One region of the Cupriavidus sp. KK10 genome, then DNA from elsewhere that is predicted to be linked to it. Evidence: predicted binding sites of a transcription regulator. Region 1 holds the regulator's gene; each other region holds the start of a gene.

What was found. Region 1 encodes FliA, which starts transcription of late flagellar genes. Its sites were predicted from a motif close to CTAAAGTTTNNNNNNNNNNNGCCGNTA; they were not measured.
Region 2: KB879_RS17005 (FliC/FljB family flagellin) is a predicted target of FliA. The motif match lies at 2,216-2,242, and genes of this name have one in related genera.
Region 3: KB879_RS04930 (DUF342 domain-containing protein) is a predicted target of FliA. The motif match lies at 3,232-3,258, and genes of this name have one in related genera.

The regions. Positions count from the first base shown of each region.
Region 1 is NZ_CP073677.1:4,067,524-4,072,517, forward strand. Features, by position in the region: gene flhF (flagellar biosynthesis protein FlhF) at 1-621, shown strand, start outside; gene KB879_RS18995 (AAA family ATPase) at 633-1,427, shown strand; gene KB879_RS19000 (RNA polymerase sigma factor FliA) at 1,524-2,240, shown strand; gene KB879_RS19005 (flagellar protein FlhE) at 2,240-2,677, shown strand; gene KB879_RS19010 (flagellar protein FlgN) at 2,705-3,166, opposite strand; gene flgM (flagellar biosynthesis anti-sigma factor FlgM) at 3,172-3,480, opposite strand; gene flgA (flagellar basal body P-ring formation chaperone FlgA) at 3,642-4,445, opposite strand; gene flgB (flagellar basal body rod protein FlgB) at 4,690-4,994, shown strand, end outside.
Region 2 is NZ_CP073677.1:3,626,149-3,631,142, reverse strand. Features, by position in the region: gene fliD (flagellar filament capping protein FliD) at 1-262, opposite strand, end outside; gene KB879_RS17010 (flagellar protein FlaG) at 296-673, opposite strand; gene KB879_RS17005 (FliC/FljB family flagellin) at 811-2,118, opposite strand; gene KB879_RS17000 (RNA chaperone Hfq) at 2,344-2,670, opposite strand; gene KB879_RS16995 (oxygenase MpaB family protein) at 3,416-4,372, opposite strand; gene KB879_RS16990 (hypothetical protein) at 4,608-4,856, shown strand.
Region 3 is NZ_CP073677.1:996,496-1,001,489, forward strand. Features, by position in the region: gene KB879_RS04910 (OmpA family protein) at 1-1,212, shown strand, start outside; gene KB879_RS04915 (lytic transglycosylase domain-containing protein) at 1,212-1,976, shown strand; gene KB879_RS04920 (hypothetical protein) at 1,973-2,314, shown strand; gene KB879_RS04925 (hypothetical protein) at 2,381-3,187, shown strand; gene KB879_RS04930 (DUF342 domain-containing protein) at 3,328-4,941, shown strand.

The DNA.
Region 1 (4,994 bases):
AGCGCCGGCGCCGCCTGGAAGCTCGATGCGCTGGCCGACACGCTGACCTTCCACGCCGTCGGCGAGGACACCGTGCGCGAGCGTGAAGCCGTGCGCTGGCTGGCCAGCGCCGAAGTGCGCGTACCGGACAGCCCGGTGCGCGGCAAGGGCACCCCCGAAGGCGGCATCGATGCCTGCCTGGTGGTGGCCCGCCTGGCCGACCGCGCCACCGGCGAACTGCTGGATACCCGTTACCTGCTGTGCGACCCGGCGCTGGCGCAGGAGGCCGCGCAGGTGGCGCGCTGGGCCTTGTGGACCGACGCAGCCGATGCGCGCCTGCGCACGCTGCGCCACGCCATCGACCACTTCGCCCAGGACGCCGAAAGCGGCCACGCCGCCGGCGCCGCGCTGGCCGCGCTGCAACTGGGCCTCTCGGTGCTGCGCCTGGAACACGCGCCGACCGCGGCCGCGCCCGCCTTCCTCGCGCGCCTGGCTGGCCGCACGGCGCGCCAGGGCGCGCCGGTGCCGGGCACGGTGCTCAATGAAGGCATGGGCCGCATGCTGGCATTGCTCGACGTGCTGGAAAACTATCCGGGCCGCGGCACCGCCGTGTCCGCTGAAGCCATGGAGGTCCTGCAGTGAGCGCCCTCGCCATGGACCAGGCCGAGAGCCTGCGCCGGATGCTGGCGCCGCGCACGACGCGCCGTATCGCCGTGGTCGCCAGCGAAGGCGGTGCCGGCGCGACCACCGTGGCCCTGGGCTTATCGCACGCGCTGGCCATGCAGGGCGAACGCGTGCTGCTGGTCGACGAAGACGCTGCCGCGGCGCGCGCCACGCGGCTGTCCGGCGCCAGGCCCGCCGGCACCCTGGCCGATGTCAGCGCAGGCCGCCTGCCGCTGGAAGCTGCTGCAGGCACCGGTCCCGGTGGCGTGCTGTCGGTACTGCCGGCTGGCCGGCCTGTGCCGGGCAGCGCCTTGTCGGCTGCTGCCGCGAGTGGCTTTCGCAGCGTGCTGGTGGATGCCGGCGTCGATGCCGACGGCGCGCTGTCGCCGCTCGCGGGCGGCGCGCACAATGTGCTGATCGTAATGCGGCCTGAGCTCGCGTCGATCACCGCCGCCTACGCCTGCATCAAGCGCCTGCATCACCTGTATGCCTGGCGCCAGTTCCACCTGATCGTCAACATGGCGGCGAGCGAGGCCACGGTGCAGGCAATCCTGCGCAATCTAGCGCGCACGGCCAGCCAGTACCTGGGCGTCGAGGCGTTGTGCGCGGGCTGGTTGCCATCCGACCCGCTAGTGGCGCGCGGCGTGCAACTGGGGCGCTGCGTGGTCGAGGCGTTTCCGGCGGCGCCGGCCACCACCGCGCTGCGCCGCACCGCCGGCAGCATCGGCGCCTGGCCGCTGCGCGCGGACGCGTCCGCCCCCGTGCCCGCAGCCGCAATGGCGTAAGCCTGCCAGTCATGCCATCTCACCGAACCAGACCCTGAGCCAGCCCCCGCCCACGTTGTGGCGGTCCAGCAATCCAGCATTCACGAGAATTGCACCATGTACACGATCCAGGGAAAGCTCGAACAGGCCGATGTGGTCAAGGCGCATGCACAGCTGGTGCGCCGCATCGCTCTGCAACTGGCCGCCAGGCTGCCTGCCAGCGTGCAGATCGACGACCTGATCCAGGCCGGCATGATCGGCCTGCTGGATGCCGCCAAGCGCTATGAAGACACCCACGGCGCTCGCTTTGAGACCTATGCCAGCCAGCGCATCCGCGGCGCCATGCTTGACGAGGTGCGCGCCAACGACTGGCAGTCGCGCAGCCTGCGCCAGTTCACCCGGCGCATCGAGCGCACGCAGCGAGGGCTGGAGCAGAAGCTCGGGCGCGCGCCGGTCGACTCCGAAGTGGCCGAGGCCATGGAGATGGCGCTGGACGAATACCAGTTGCTGCTCAATGAGGTCTATGGTTGCCAGCTACTGCACTACGAGGATTTCGAGCGCTCCGGCGAAGAAGACTTCCTGGACCGGCACCCTGGCGGCAGCGATGACGGCAACCCGCTGACCGTGCTGATGGAAAGCGGCATGCGCGAGGCGCTGATCCGCGCCATCGACCGGCTGCCCGAGCGCGAGAAGCTGGTGCTGTCGCTGTGCTACGACCAGGAGCTGAACCTGCGCGAGATCGGCGCGGTGCTCGATGTGACCGAGTCGCGCGTGTGCCAGATCCGCGGCCAGGCGATCACGCGGCTGCGCAACCAGTTGCGCGGCTTGCTGTGATGCAGAGGATGGGCCGCGCCGCGCGCGGCGCTTGCTGCCTGCTGGCTGCCGTATCGGCCTGCGCCTGGGCCGCCATCGAGGGCGGCACCCGCCATGCCTGGACCGGATCGGTCAACGGGCCGGCACTCTACGGCCGCGGACAGCGTGCTGTGTCGCCGCCGATCCTGCCCATCGGCGTCTTGCCGCAGTCAGAAGGGGTCATCACGTCGGTGCGCTGGCGCTACAGCTTCGCCAAAACCCCACCCCTGGAACTGCAAGCCTATCTCTGCAATGCCCAGCGCTGCGTGCTGCTGCCGCAGGCGGAAGGCAAGACCGATGCGTTCTTCGGGGATGATGCCACCAAGGGCTTTGTATTCGCGTTCCGGGTGCCGGGGCAGGGTAGCCTGGTGCCGGTGCTGCAGGGGCGCAGCAATGAGTTGGTGGTGGGGTTTCGGTAGGAAAGAACGGAACATCAGGCGATAGCTTCAACCCGCTGCCAGACTCACCCCACCCGCTCCAGCCGCAGCCTTCCCATCCTTCCCATACAACCCCGCATCCCCGCCACTATGCTGGCGCAGCGCCTGGATGGCTTCGCGGGTGAAGTCGAGGTGGGCGTTGACGACGGCGCCGTTCAGGGCGTTGCCGTCGCGCGCGGTGCGGGCGGCGAAGATCAGCTGGCGCCAGGCGTCGGCCACGGCCGGGTCGACCTGGCGGCCGAGCAGCTGGCCTTCGGGGCCGGCGCGCAGGCCCAGCGTGCCCATCTGGGCTTCGCGGGCCTTGAGCTGGCGGGACAGGGCCTGGCCCAGTTCAACCTTGCGCGTCAGCAGTCCGCTCAGGGACTGGAAGTCGCCCCGCTTGAGGGCGTCGCGCTCTTCGGCGAGGAGTTGGCCGAAGGCCTGGATGCCTTCGGTTTCGCGCTGCAGGGACTGGATCAGGCTCTGGTTCATTTGGGCTAGCGGGGTTCGGCCTGGCCAAGCTCGCGCAGGGTCGCGAGCAGGCCGTCGGCAATCTTGCCCGGGTCGATCCTGATCCGGCCCTCGGCGATGGCCTGGCGGATCTCTTCGACCTTGGCGGTGTCGATATCGTCGTCCGTGGGCTGCATCAGGCGGGCGCTGATGTCGCGTACCTGGGCGGCCAGCGGGCTGACGCTCAGGCCGGCGGACGGCGCCGCGGCGCTGGCCGGCGCGGCCTGGGGCCGGGCGGCGGCGTCGCCCGCGGGGGCGTCGGCGGGCCGGGACGAGGCGGTGTGGTTGATCTTCACGGGGCGTTCCTTGCTGGTTTCCTATGGCATTACGGTCGCGCCGGCGAATTCTTTAGGGCGCTCGCCCCAATTTCGCCGCGCAGCGGTTTCGGCGGCATTTTCGCATGCCGCTTGCCACGGGTTTCCAGTCTTTTGGCCACGATCAAGGCACTTACGGTGGGCTACTGCAGCACCACGGTGTCGCCGCTGCGTACCAGCCCGTTGACCACCTGGCCGCTGCGCAGGCGTACCTGCACGGTGTTGCCGGTGGCGGCATCGGCCAGCACCTTGCCTTCGCTGGTGATCTGGAAGGCATCGCCCTCCACGGCCACGGTGACGGTCTGGCCCTGGCGCACGGCGATGGCCTTGCGCAGCAGGTCGGCGCGTATCGGCGAGCCCGCGGCAATACGGTTGGCGGTGACCGCGCCGGCAAGCTGCGCCGGATCGGTGATCACCGCGCGTGGCAGCGTGCCCAGGTCGCCCTGGCGGACTTCGATATCGGCCTGGCTGACCGGCTCGCCCGGGCCCAGCGCGCGTGCGGCGACGTAGTAATCAGTCAGCACCGACACGCGCGCCTGCATGTAGCGCACCCACGGCCGCTCGCCGCCGCAGCGCACGCCGACGGAGACGCGGCCCCACGTCGACGTGCCGGCGGGCAGGAACGGGTCGGGCGCAAGGCAATCCGGCGCGCGGCCGCCCGAAGGCGGCGCCACCTGCACGCTGACCTTGCCCGGCAGGCCGGCGGTCTGCTGCAGCAGGAAGCGTTCGACGGCAACGCGCGCGGGGTCTTCGGCAAAGGGGCTGGCAGCGGGGTTGGCAGCGGGGTTGCCTGCATAAGCAGCCTGCTGCTGGCCGTGCGCGGCCGGCGCCTGCATGGCGACGGGCATGACCTGCGCCGGCGCGGCACCGGCGGCGGCCGGCCCAAGCAGGCAGGCCGCCAGCAGGGCTTGCGCGAGGCTGCGGGCGTTGCGGCGATTCTGTTTCATCTGGACTTCCCGGCAAGGACGGCACGGCATGGATGGCATGCCTGGCGCACCGCCCCGTGACTGGCCGCGCGCCCGTTTACATCTGTCATCGGGGTCCCATTGTAGGCAGCCCCTCGCGCGAGGGCAGGCCGAAATGCATGGATTTCCCGTCCTTATTCATCCGATTGGCGTGACAGGTCGCCGCCTAAGATGGCAACCCTGAAGAAGGTCGTTCGCTCCGTTCATGTGAGCAGGGAGATGCCAGATGATTGACAGACTCGACGCGGCACTACGTTTCCAGCAGGAAGCGCTGAGCCTGCGCAACCAGCGGCAGTCGGTGATTGCCTCCAACATCGCGCACGCGGACACGCCCGGCTACAAGGCGCGCGACTTTGATTTTTCCAGCACGCTGGCGCAGAGCGTCGAACGCGGCCACCGCAATGAAGGCATGTCGCTGTCCACCACCTCGATACGCCATCTGCCCGCGCAGGCCCCGGGGCGCGAGGAATTCGACCTGGCCTACCGCATCCCGCTGCAGTCCAGCGTCGACGGCAACACCGTGGAAATGGA
Region 2 (4,994 bases), 440 kb from region 1:
CGGTGGTGACGGTCATCACGTCCGTGTTGCCGACGCTGGCCTTTACGGCGCCGAAGGTGGCAGCATCGGACAGCTTCTTCGCCGCGCCCTGGTAGGCATCCAGCACGCTTTGCACCTGACTGTAGGCCGACAACTTGGTCTGGTAGCTCTTGGCCTGCGCATTGATAGCGTCAAGCGGTGCCTGCTCGGCCTTCTGCAGCTGGTCCAGCAGATCGCTCAGTTGCAGGTTGGAACCGATGCCGATGGAGGAGATCGTTGCCATATTATTGTCTCGTCTTCAACTGATATTCAGGGCTCAGGCCGCGTGGTTGATGAACAACCCCTGCAGCTTGTCGATGGCGCGGGCAATGCGCAGCACCTCTTCGGTGGGCATCTGCCGGATCAGGTCGCCGGTTTCCTTGTCGATCACCTTGGTGATGACGCGGTGCGTGGCGTCGTCGATCTCGAAGCGCAGGCCGATGGTGGTGGTCTTGAGCGCGTCGACCAGCTCGCCGATGGCGGCGCTGGTTTCCAATCCCTGGGCGGCTTCTGTGTGGTCGCTGGTTACGGCACGATCCTGTCGCTGCGTAGCCTGGCTGGCCATGGTGGTGGCGCCGCCAGACGGCATGGCAACGGCTAAGCCTTCGGCTGGCATCCGCACGGTAAAGGGGTTCACTGTCGGGGGAGGCGCCATCGAATACTCCGTCCGGGTTGGGAGGGTTCAGTTCCAGGAGAAACGCTTTGCAGGCAGTCGGGCTGCCTGCGAAATGCTCCTCGGGCAAAAAGGCCGGGCCTTGCGGCCCAGCCTTCTTGCGCGTTTCGCCGACGCGATTAACGCAGCAGCGACAGCACGCCTTGGGTGGTCTGGTTGGCTTGCGCCAGGACCGACGTACCAGCCTGTTGCAGGATGTTCGCGCGGGTCATGTTCGACACTTCCGTTGCGTAGTCAGCGTCCTGGATGCGCGAGCGCGACGAGGACAGGTTGGTCACGGTGGTGCCCAGGTTCGAGATGACGGAGTCAAAACGGTTCTGGACTGCACCCAGCGAGCTGCGCAGGTCGTCGACTTGCTTCAGCGCGGCGTCGATCTTCTTCAGCGCGTTGCCGGTGGGAACGCCCGTGAATTCGGCCGTGGGGGTGGCGCCGCTCAGGGAGATCGTGCCAACGGCCACGTTGAGCGTGGGGGCTGCACCGCCGTCGACCAGCGTATTGGCAGCGACGTAGTTCTTGCCCTGCACGGTGACGTAGCCCGTGGCAGCGCCTGTAGCATCGTTGGCAACGCGCACCAGTTGGTCTTGCAGCGTGACGGCGGCGCTGATGCCATTGGCGGTGTCGTCGAACGCAACATCGGCTTCGTTGAGCTTCACGGCCCCGGTGGTACGGTCGACCGAAGCGGCAAAGTAGTCGTCACCAGCCTTCACGACGAACTGGCCCGAGTTCGCACCGGCAGCCGTCTTGACTTCGTGCAGTTCGAGGTCCGCTGCGGCGAAGGTCTTGCCGGTTGCGGCGTTGATCTTGGTGACGTCGCCTGCAGCGAAGCTCACGTTGAACGAACCGGTACCAGCGGCAGCGTTGATCGTGGTGATCTTCGGGCCAACGTCCAGCGAGTTCTTGGCCACCGAGAAGCCGCTCAGGCCCAGCGTGGTCCTGTCGATCTGCTTCAGATCGATGGAGATGGTTTCGCCGTCGTTGGCGCCAACCTGGACGGACAGCTTGTTGCTGCCGGCCAGAACCTTGACGCCGTTGAAGTCGGTCTGTTGCGACGTACGGTCGATTTCAGACAGGCGCTGGTTGATTTCATCCTGAATCGACTTCAGGTCAGACGACGAGTTCGAACCCGTGGCCGCCTGGACCGACAGTTCACGAATACGTTGCAGGTTGTTGTTGACTTCGGTCAGCGCGCCTTCCGTCGTTTGTGCCAGCGAGATGCCGTCGTTGGCGTTGCGCTGGGCTTGCGTCAGGCCGCGGATGTTCGAGGTAAAGCGGTTGGCGATGGCCTGGCCGGCGGCGTCGTCCTTGGCGCTGTTGATGCGCAGGCCCGACGACAGGCGCTGGATCGCCGTGTTCAGCGACGATTGCGACGTGTTCATGTTGTTCTGAGTCATCAGAGACAACGAATTGGTGTTAATGACTTGCGCCATGGTACGACTCCTATATGCAAAGTTTTGGGCATTCCGGCTAGTGCCGTAACGTTGGCGGCCTGCTTTGCAGGGCGTAGAGTGCCTCCGTTGCTTGGGTTATCGACCGGGCAAGGGAAAGGTTTAGAGTGATCTCCGCGATAGTTTCGCGGGGTGCCGGCAGGGCGGGCGGAGGCCCGGCGCGGCAGGGGGCGCCGGAGCGGGAAGGCGTGTGGGGCGGGCGTTGGCCTAGCGGCGCTTGCGGGTGCGGGGGATGTAGATCGGCAGGAAGTCCGGCGCCGGGGCCGGATCCGGTGCCACCACCGGCGCGTCCGGCGCATTGGCCAGCGTGACCAGGCAGATGGCCCGCTTGTAGACCACCGTGGGCCGGATGTCGTCCGGCTGCCGGCCAAGCAGCACCACGTAGTCGTCGGACGCCAGCACGAGGCCCTGCAGTCGCGCGCCGTTGGACAGGTGGACGATCACAGGCGCCTGGCTGGTGCTGTACGCTGCAAATTGCTGGTGCTGCAGTTGCTTTCGGCTCGGTGACCTGGGCCGGGTTTCCTTCTTCTTCACAACGACTCCGGAAGAGCCCACTAGGGTTCTGGCGGCTGATAATGGTCCGTTGGCCGGCGGCTTGGGGTGCGGCGCGGCCAGGGCGGCAGGGGAAACATCCGCTCTCGGTAGCTGCGGCGTCGCCGGTTGGTGCTGCCAGAAGAGAAGGGGAATACTTCGGGGCTGAGAGTAACAAAGTTCTACAAGCGTTGACGAACCGCGCGCCAATTCGGATCTAGAGTCTTTGCTCTATAAAATGTGTTGCTCTCGAAGCTTGGATATTGTAACAGATTGTGCGCTGCCGCATGCTGCGGCGAGGGATGCAGGCCGGCAGGCCCGGTGTGGACGGGGCCCGTGAGGAAATTGCCAGCCCATGCGAAAAATGCCCTGATGTAGCGTCAGGGCCCAAATTATCAAAAGTGCGCAAACGATCTCATATCGTCATGAGGGAATCCCCTGATAGAAACGGGATTTACACCTCATGTAAGCGCGTTTATATTCTTGGCAAGAGCCTTTCGGCTCGAGCAGTCCTGGAAAGCCTACGAGCACCCCGCGCGTAGGCTTCTTTTTTGCCTGCGTCGTTTGAATCGCGCTCTGTGGCGCTGTGGCTGGTGCGGCTGGTAAATCCGACCGGCCGTTCGGAATGCCGAGGCAGATTTAACGCCACTTTCGCGGCGCGCAATCCTCCGAAATGCGAGGGTTTTTGCCGCCAATTCTCATTTCCCTTCAAGAAGTGTCCGCTGAACGCCGATAGCCGGCGCGGCCCTCAGCCGGCCGTGGTGGCGGTGCCGCGGGCCACGCGCCGCCGTGCACGCGCTGCCAGGCCGGCGCCCAGCACCCAGCGAAGCGCCGGTGCCAGCACATGCATGCCCGCGAGTGCGGCCGGGCGCCGTATCGAAGGGCCGTCCAGATCGAGCTGGTGCCGTGCCCACGGCGGCAGGAGGGCGATGCCGCCGTGGGCCATGATGCGCACCGCCGGCTGCAGCAGCGGGTTGGCCACCGGCATCTTCCGCACCAACCGCACCACTTCGCTGGTGCGTTCGCTGGCCAGCAGCGCAGGCCGCATGGCCTCAAGGTAGGCCGTGACTTCGGCGCGCGAGCGCGGCACGTCGGCCGCGCCCAGCATCTCGGCGATGCGCGCGACCTCGTCGTAGTAGCGATCCTGCTCGGCGCTGCTCAGTGGCCCGACATAGCGCAGGTAGCCAGCCAGGAAGCTCGAGACCTCGGCCACGTGCACCCACGTCAGCAACGCCGGATCGGAGGCTGCATAGTGCCGCCCGTCCGGAGCCACGCCAATCACGCCGGCATGGATGCGCCGTACGCGCCCGATCAGCGCCATGGCATCGGCACGGCTGCCGTAGGTGGTGCCGGCGATGAACTGCGCGGTGCGCCCCAGGCGCCCCTGCATGTCGGTGCGAAAGCTGGAGTGGTCCCAGACCCCGGCCAGCGCCAGCGGATGCAGCGTCTGCAGCAGCAGCGCGCTGACGCCGCCCGCGAGCATTGCCGGAAAGTCGGCGTGCACGCGCCAGCAGACCGCGTCGGGCCCGAACAGGCCGGGATCGCCCGGTGGGTTGTCGTAGTCGAGGGTCAGGCCGGAATTGCTGCGGGTCAGCGCGCGCACGTGCGCGCCAGCGCGCTCACGCAGCCTGGTGGAGAGATGGTTCAGCGGCCCGCGTCCTGGCTGCGCAGGGCGGCCGGCGGCGGGGTCGGTAAAGCTGGACAAGGCCGGTGGTGCCTGGATGGGGAAGTCAGGGCCAGCATACACGGGATGCGGGACGATGTGCGCGCGGTCATGCCGGTGCGCTTGCCGCAAAAAGGGCCGGAGCCCCCTTGCGGGAGTCCCGGCCTGCCAATCTCCGGCGTATGCCCCTGCGGCCGCACCGCATGTTGCTGCCGCACATACCCGGAAAGCTGCCTGTTGTCGTGGCTGTCGCTGGTTACGGCTGGCGTTGTCCGCCTTGCTGGCCACCCTGGCCGCTTTGCTGGCCGCTGCGTTGGCCACTTTGCTGGCCCGGTTGCGAGCTGCCGCGATCCTGCTGCTGTTGTTGGTCCTGCTTGCGGTCCTGGTTACCCATCTGACCGCCGCCTTGTTGTTGTCCCGGCTGTTGCTGGCTGCCGCGTTGGCCAGATTGTTCCTGCTGCTTCTGATCCTGCGGCTTCTGGCCCGACTGCGATTGACCCGGCTGTTGCTGCTGTCCCATTGCTAGCTCCTTGACGCGGCGAACTGCCGCGTTCCCTGATTCGCAATCGCCGTGCCAAGCATGGAAGGACCCGGGTGCCGCCGGCATCGGCCTGTAGCGCGCGATGCAGCACACCGTGCGGCGGGCGCTTTTACAACGGGCGGC
Region 3 (4,994 bases), 3.1 Mb from region 1:
GCGCCGGCGACGCCCGCGCAAACCAACGTTGCCGGCCTGTGGTCCGGTGCATTCGTGGTCAACCGCGACAAGGAAGACCGCTCGTGGTATCCGCTGCTCAATGAGATTCCGGACCATGCCGGCTTTATGCGCAACGGCAGCCGGCAGGAGCTGGTGATTGCGCTGGCGCAGGCGTCATCTGTCGACGTGCTGCGCTTTCGCGGCCTGTCCGATGCCGGGGCGCGCAGCAATGCGCGCCATGCCCGCGTCGAAGCCTCCGCCGGCGGCACGCAAGGCCCCTGGACCGTGATCTACGATGCGGATCTGCCGGGGCAGGACGGCTACGATACCCGCGTGCCGCTGGCTCAGCCCGTCAAGGCCGGGGCACTGCGCCTGACGCTTACCGGCAACCGCTGGTCGGGCGACCAGGACGAGGGCCAGATCGGCCTGCAGCAGTTCATGGCCTATGGCAAGCCCGAGGCCGCGGCCGACAAGGTGCGCCAGGTGGGCGGCATCTACCAGTTCCCGGTGGAATTCGGTTCGTCCGGCTACGTGCTGCTTCACCAGGACGGCGCGGCGGTGGAAGGCTGCTATGTGGAAGGCGACTACAGCAACAAGCAGATGAAGATCACGCAGGTGCTGGGCACGATTTCCGGCGGGCTGGAAAACGGCGCCCTGCTGGCCTTCCGGCGCACCACCGAGGGCGCGCCGGAGAAGGGCGCAATGGCATTCAGCCCGGACGGCAGCCATGCCTACGCCGCGCTGGTGAAGGGCGATGCGCGCACCTTCGACAGCGTGCGCGAAGCCGGCGGCTGGCGCCTGGCGGACCAGGCGCCGCCGTGCTTCCCGAAGGCCGAGGCCGCCCCCGATCCCATCGGCCAGGCCCTTGAAGGCGCAGGCCGCGTGCAACTCTACGGCGTCAACTTCGAAACCGATTCCGACGTGCTGAGCGCGGCGGCCCGGCCGCTGCTGGACCGTGCCGCCAAGGCGGTGCTGGCGCATCCCGACTGGCGCCTGCGCGTGGAGGGGCATACCGACAGCACCGGTGGCGACGCGCGCAACCAGCCGCTGTCCGAGCGCCGCGCCGCCGCCGTCAAGCGCTACCTGGAAAGCGCCGGCGTGCCCGCCGACCGCCTCGATGCCAAGGGCTATGGCGCCACCCATCCGCTAATGCCCAACGACACGCCATTCGGCCGCGCGCAGAACCGCCGCGTGGAGCTGGCCAAGCAGTGATGCCAGCGCTTGTGGCCGCGCCGGCGCGCGGTGTGGTGGCGGCAATGCTGCTGGCTGGCGCGGTGCCGGCCGGCGCCGAGATCGTCATGCATGCCGACCGCGGCAGCGGCGTGACCTTCCTTACGTCGCGCAGCGCCGGGACGGCAGAAGTGGCTCCCACTGCGGCGCCCGCTGCGTTGCCGGCGCGGGCGTTTATTGGGCTGCCGACGCAGCCGGTGGCAAAGGCTGCCGTCGTCGCTGGCAAATCCCCACCCTCTGAGCTGGTTGCCCTCGCGCATCGCGCGGCGCAGGCCGCGGCAGTGGACCCGCATCTGCTGATGGCCATGGTGGAGGTGGAGTCAGGCTGGAACCCGCAAGCCACCTCCGTCAAGGGTGCCATCGGCCTGACGCAGCTGATGCCGGCCACGGCACGCATGCTGGGCGTGACCGATGCCTATGATCCGGCCCAGAACCTGCAGGGCGGTGCGTCCTACCTGGGCGGCTTGTTGTCGCGCTTCAACGGCGACACCAGCCTGGCCCTGGCGGCCTACAACGCGGGCGAAGGCGCGGTGCTGCGCCACGGGTCGCGCATCCCTCCGTTTGCCGAGACCCAGGCCTACGTGCCGCAGGTGCTGGGTCGCTATGCGCGCTTGCGCGGCGGCCAGGACGACAGCGCCGCGGCGCCCTTGCGCCAGCCGGCGGCGCCGGCGCAGCGAAGCGGTCTGGTCATCGTCTCGTTCCAGAAAACCCCCGCCTCCGTGGTGAAGAAAAAGGAGAAATCATGAAGTCGTACTGGATCCCGCGTGCCTGCCTGCCGGTCATGCTGGCGCTGGCCGTTGCCAGCTGTGGCAAGGACGAAGGGCGTTCCGCCGCGGCCAGCGATGCCTTGCCGAAAGCCTGCCAGGAAGCCGAGGCCGCGCAACGCGCCTGCACCGAGAACATGGCGGCCAAGCTCGACAAGTCGGGGCAGGCCGCGGCCGCCCAGACCCTGCGCGACGGGCTGCCCGGCGAGCTGGAATCGATCCGCACGCGCTGGGCCGGCGTCTCCGACAAGGATGGCCTGGCGCAGTCCTGTGCGACGGTGCGCGACAGCTTCCGCGACATGCCGCAGTGCAAGGATTGACGCCTGTCCGCCGCAGCGCCAGCGTGCCGGCGCCTTGTTGAACAGACCCTAATGGAGAGGCGACAGATGCCGAAGAAATCCGACCGCGCGACCGCGCGTCAATCCCTCGACCGCCGCACGGCGCTTGGCGCAAGCCTGGCCCTGGCTGCGCTGCTGCTCCCGGCAGCCGCTGCGGCCGGCGTCTGCGATGCGCCGTGGATGCATGACGGCGGCGAGATCCGCATGACCATGCAGGGCGGTGCGCCGGGCACGGCGACCATGTCCGTGTCCGGCGTGCGCAAGTCGGGCAAGGGCCAGTGCAATGCCAATATCAGCGTCGTGTCGAATGTGGCCGCGGCCGGCTCAGCCAACGAGACGCGGCTGGACTACACCATGGCGGTGATCGAAGACCGCCTGACCATCTCGCGCGGCGGCGCGCCGGGCAAGGTCGAGGGCAAGAGCGCCGCCGGCACGGCATCGGGCATGCTCGACAGCAGCGCGGTCGGCACGCTGGCCTACGGCGGCGTCATTGAAGCGGAAGGGCAGCGGCTGCCGGGCGAGTCGCAGACCGTGCGCATGGACCTGCAGATGACCGCCGCCGGCCAGAGCGCCGGCCAGGCCAAGATCCCGTCCGCCAAGGTCACCATCGGCGGCAAGGTCGTCGGCAAGCGCGCGACCATTCCCACCCGCCTCGGCCAGAAATCCTGCTGGCCGGTCCGCTACGAGCGCAGCACGACCATGGCGCCGGTCACCGTGGCGGGCCACACCGTGTCGGTGCCGCCGGCGACCGCCAGCGTCACGGACTGGTACTGCCCCGACATGGGCCTGGTCATGAAGCAGGAGGTCGTGCAGAACGGCCAGACCGGCACCATCGAGGTGGTCTCGGTCAGATAACCCGGGCATCGTCCGGATCATCCCCCCACGCGGGGTGCTGTGCGCTAAAGTTCTCCGCGCGGCTGCCGTTGGTTATGGATCGATAACAAGCGGAGCGCCGGCACCCGCCGCGCGGCTCCACAAGACGATTCAGGGGACGCATGACGCATGAGTCGGGTTTGCGCCTGGAACTTGCCGAGCCAGGCGAGCAGGTGCATGCGCGCTACACGCCGCAGCCGGGCAGGCTGCCGCCGGACCAGGCCAGCCTGCGCCAATGCCTGGACAGCCTGGGCTGGGCCGGCGCGCGGCTGGATGCGCGCGCGGTGGCGCAGTTCCTGGCGCAATGCCAGCGGGCCGAGCATGAGATCGATGCCACCATCGGTGCGCTGATCGACGGCGCCTTCGAGCTCGACATCACCGCCGACGGCCTGGCCGTGCGGCTGACGCTGCTGCCAGCCGAAGGCGGCCGCCCGGTCAGCGCGGAGGACATCCGTCGCGCCGTGGCCGAACGCGGCGTGGTGGCACCGGTCCAGACCCTGGCATTGGACGCCGCGCTGGCCGAAGGCCGTTGCGAGCTGCGCACCATTGCCGCCGGCGTCGCGCCGCGCCAGGGTGAGCCGGCGCGCTTTATCAACCTGCTCGAACCGCGCAAGCCGGCGCAGCCTGACGACGAGGCCGGCAAGGTCGACCTGCGCGACCTGGGCAACCTGCTGCTGGTCAGCCCCGGCACGCCGCTGATGCGGCGCATCCCGGCAGTGCATGGCAATGACGGCATCGACGTATTCGGCAAGCCCGTCGCCGCCGATCCGGTCGATGATCCGCCCTTTGCCGAAGGCCTGACCGGCGCTGCCGCCGATGCCGACGATCCGGAGCTGCTGCGCGCGGTGATCGCAGGATCGCCGGTGGTGGGCGTGCACGGCATCTCGGTCAGCCCGGTGGTGCAGGTGGACTCGGTTGACCTGCACTCAGGCAACGTGGCGTTCGACGGCACGCTGCGCGTGTCGGGCGATATCCGCACCGGCATGTCGGTCAATGTCAGCGGCGACGTGGTGGTCGAGGGCACCATCGAAGCCGCCAACGTCGAGGCCGGCGGCAATGTCATCGTCAAGGGCGGCATCATCGGCAAGGCCGACACCGGCCGCGCCGAAGGCGGCATCAGCCGCGCCAGTGTGCGCTGCAAGGGCGCGGTGAAGGCGCGCTTTATCGAGAACGCCGTGGTCGAGGCCGGCACCGAGGTCAACGTCGAAAGCGGCATCCGGCAGAGCGATGTTGCTGCCGGCGAGCGCATCGTGGTGGGCGGCACCGGCGCGCAGGGCAGCATCAGCGGCGGCCGCAGCCGTGCCTTGCTGGCGGTGCGCGCCGCGGTGCTGGGCGCACCTGCCGGCACCGCCACCAGCATCCAGGTCGGCCTGAATCCTTTTGCCGACGCACAGCGCGCCGCGCTGGAAGCCGAGCGCCGCCGCATGCTGGCAGAGCAGAACAAGGTCAAGCAGCTGGTGGATTTCTTTGCCAAGCATCCCGAGAAGGCCGTGGGTGACCTGCGCGAAAAGGCGCGCGCGACACTGTTCAAGCTGTCGCGCGATCTGTTCGAGCTGGAGGCACGCCTGACCGAACTGGGGCAGCAGATGCAGCCGGCCGCCGAGGCCGTGATCGACGCCGCGCGCCGCATCCATGGCGGCGTCACGCTGCAGGTTGGCAGCCGCGTGCTCAAAGTGATGGAAGACAAGCCTGGCGGCCAGATACGTCTGGTCGACGACCGCATCGCCGTCAGCTGAACGCGCGCTGTTATCCGCGGGGATTTGTACTATGCTGCAGTTATGTCCTGGGG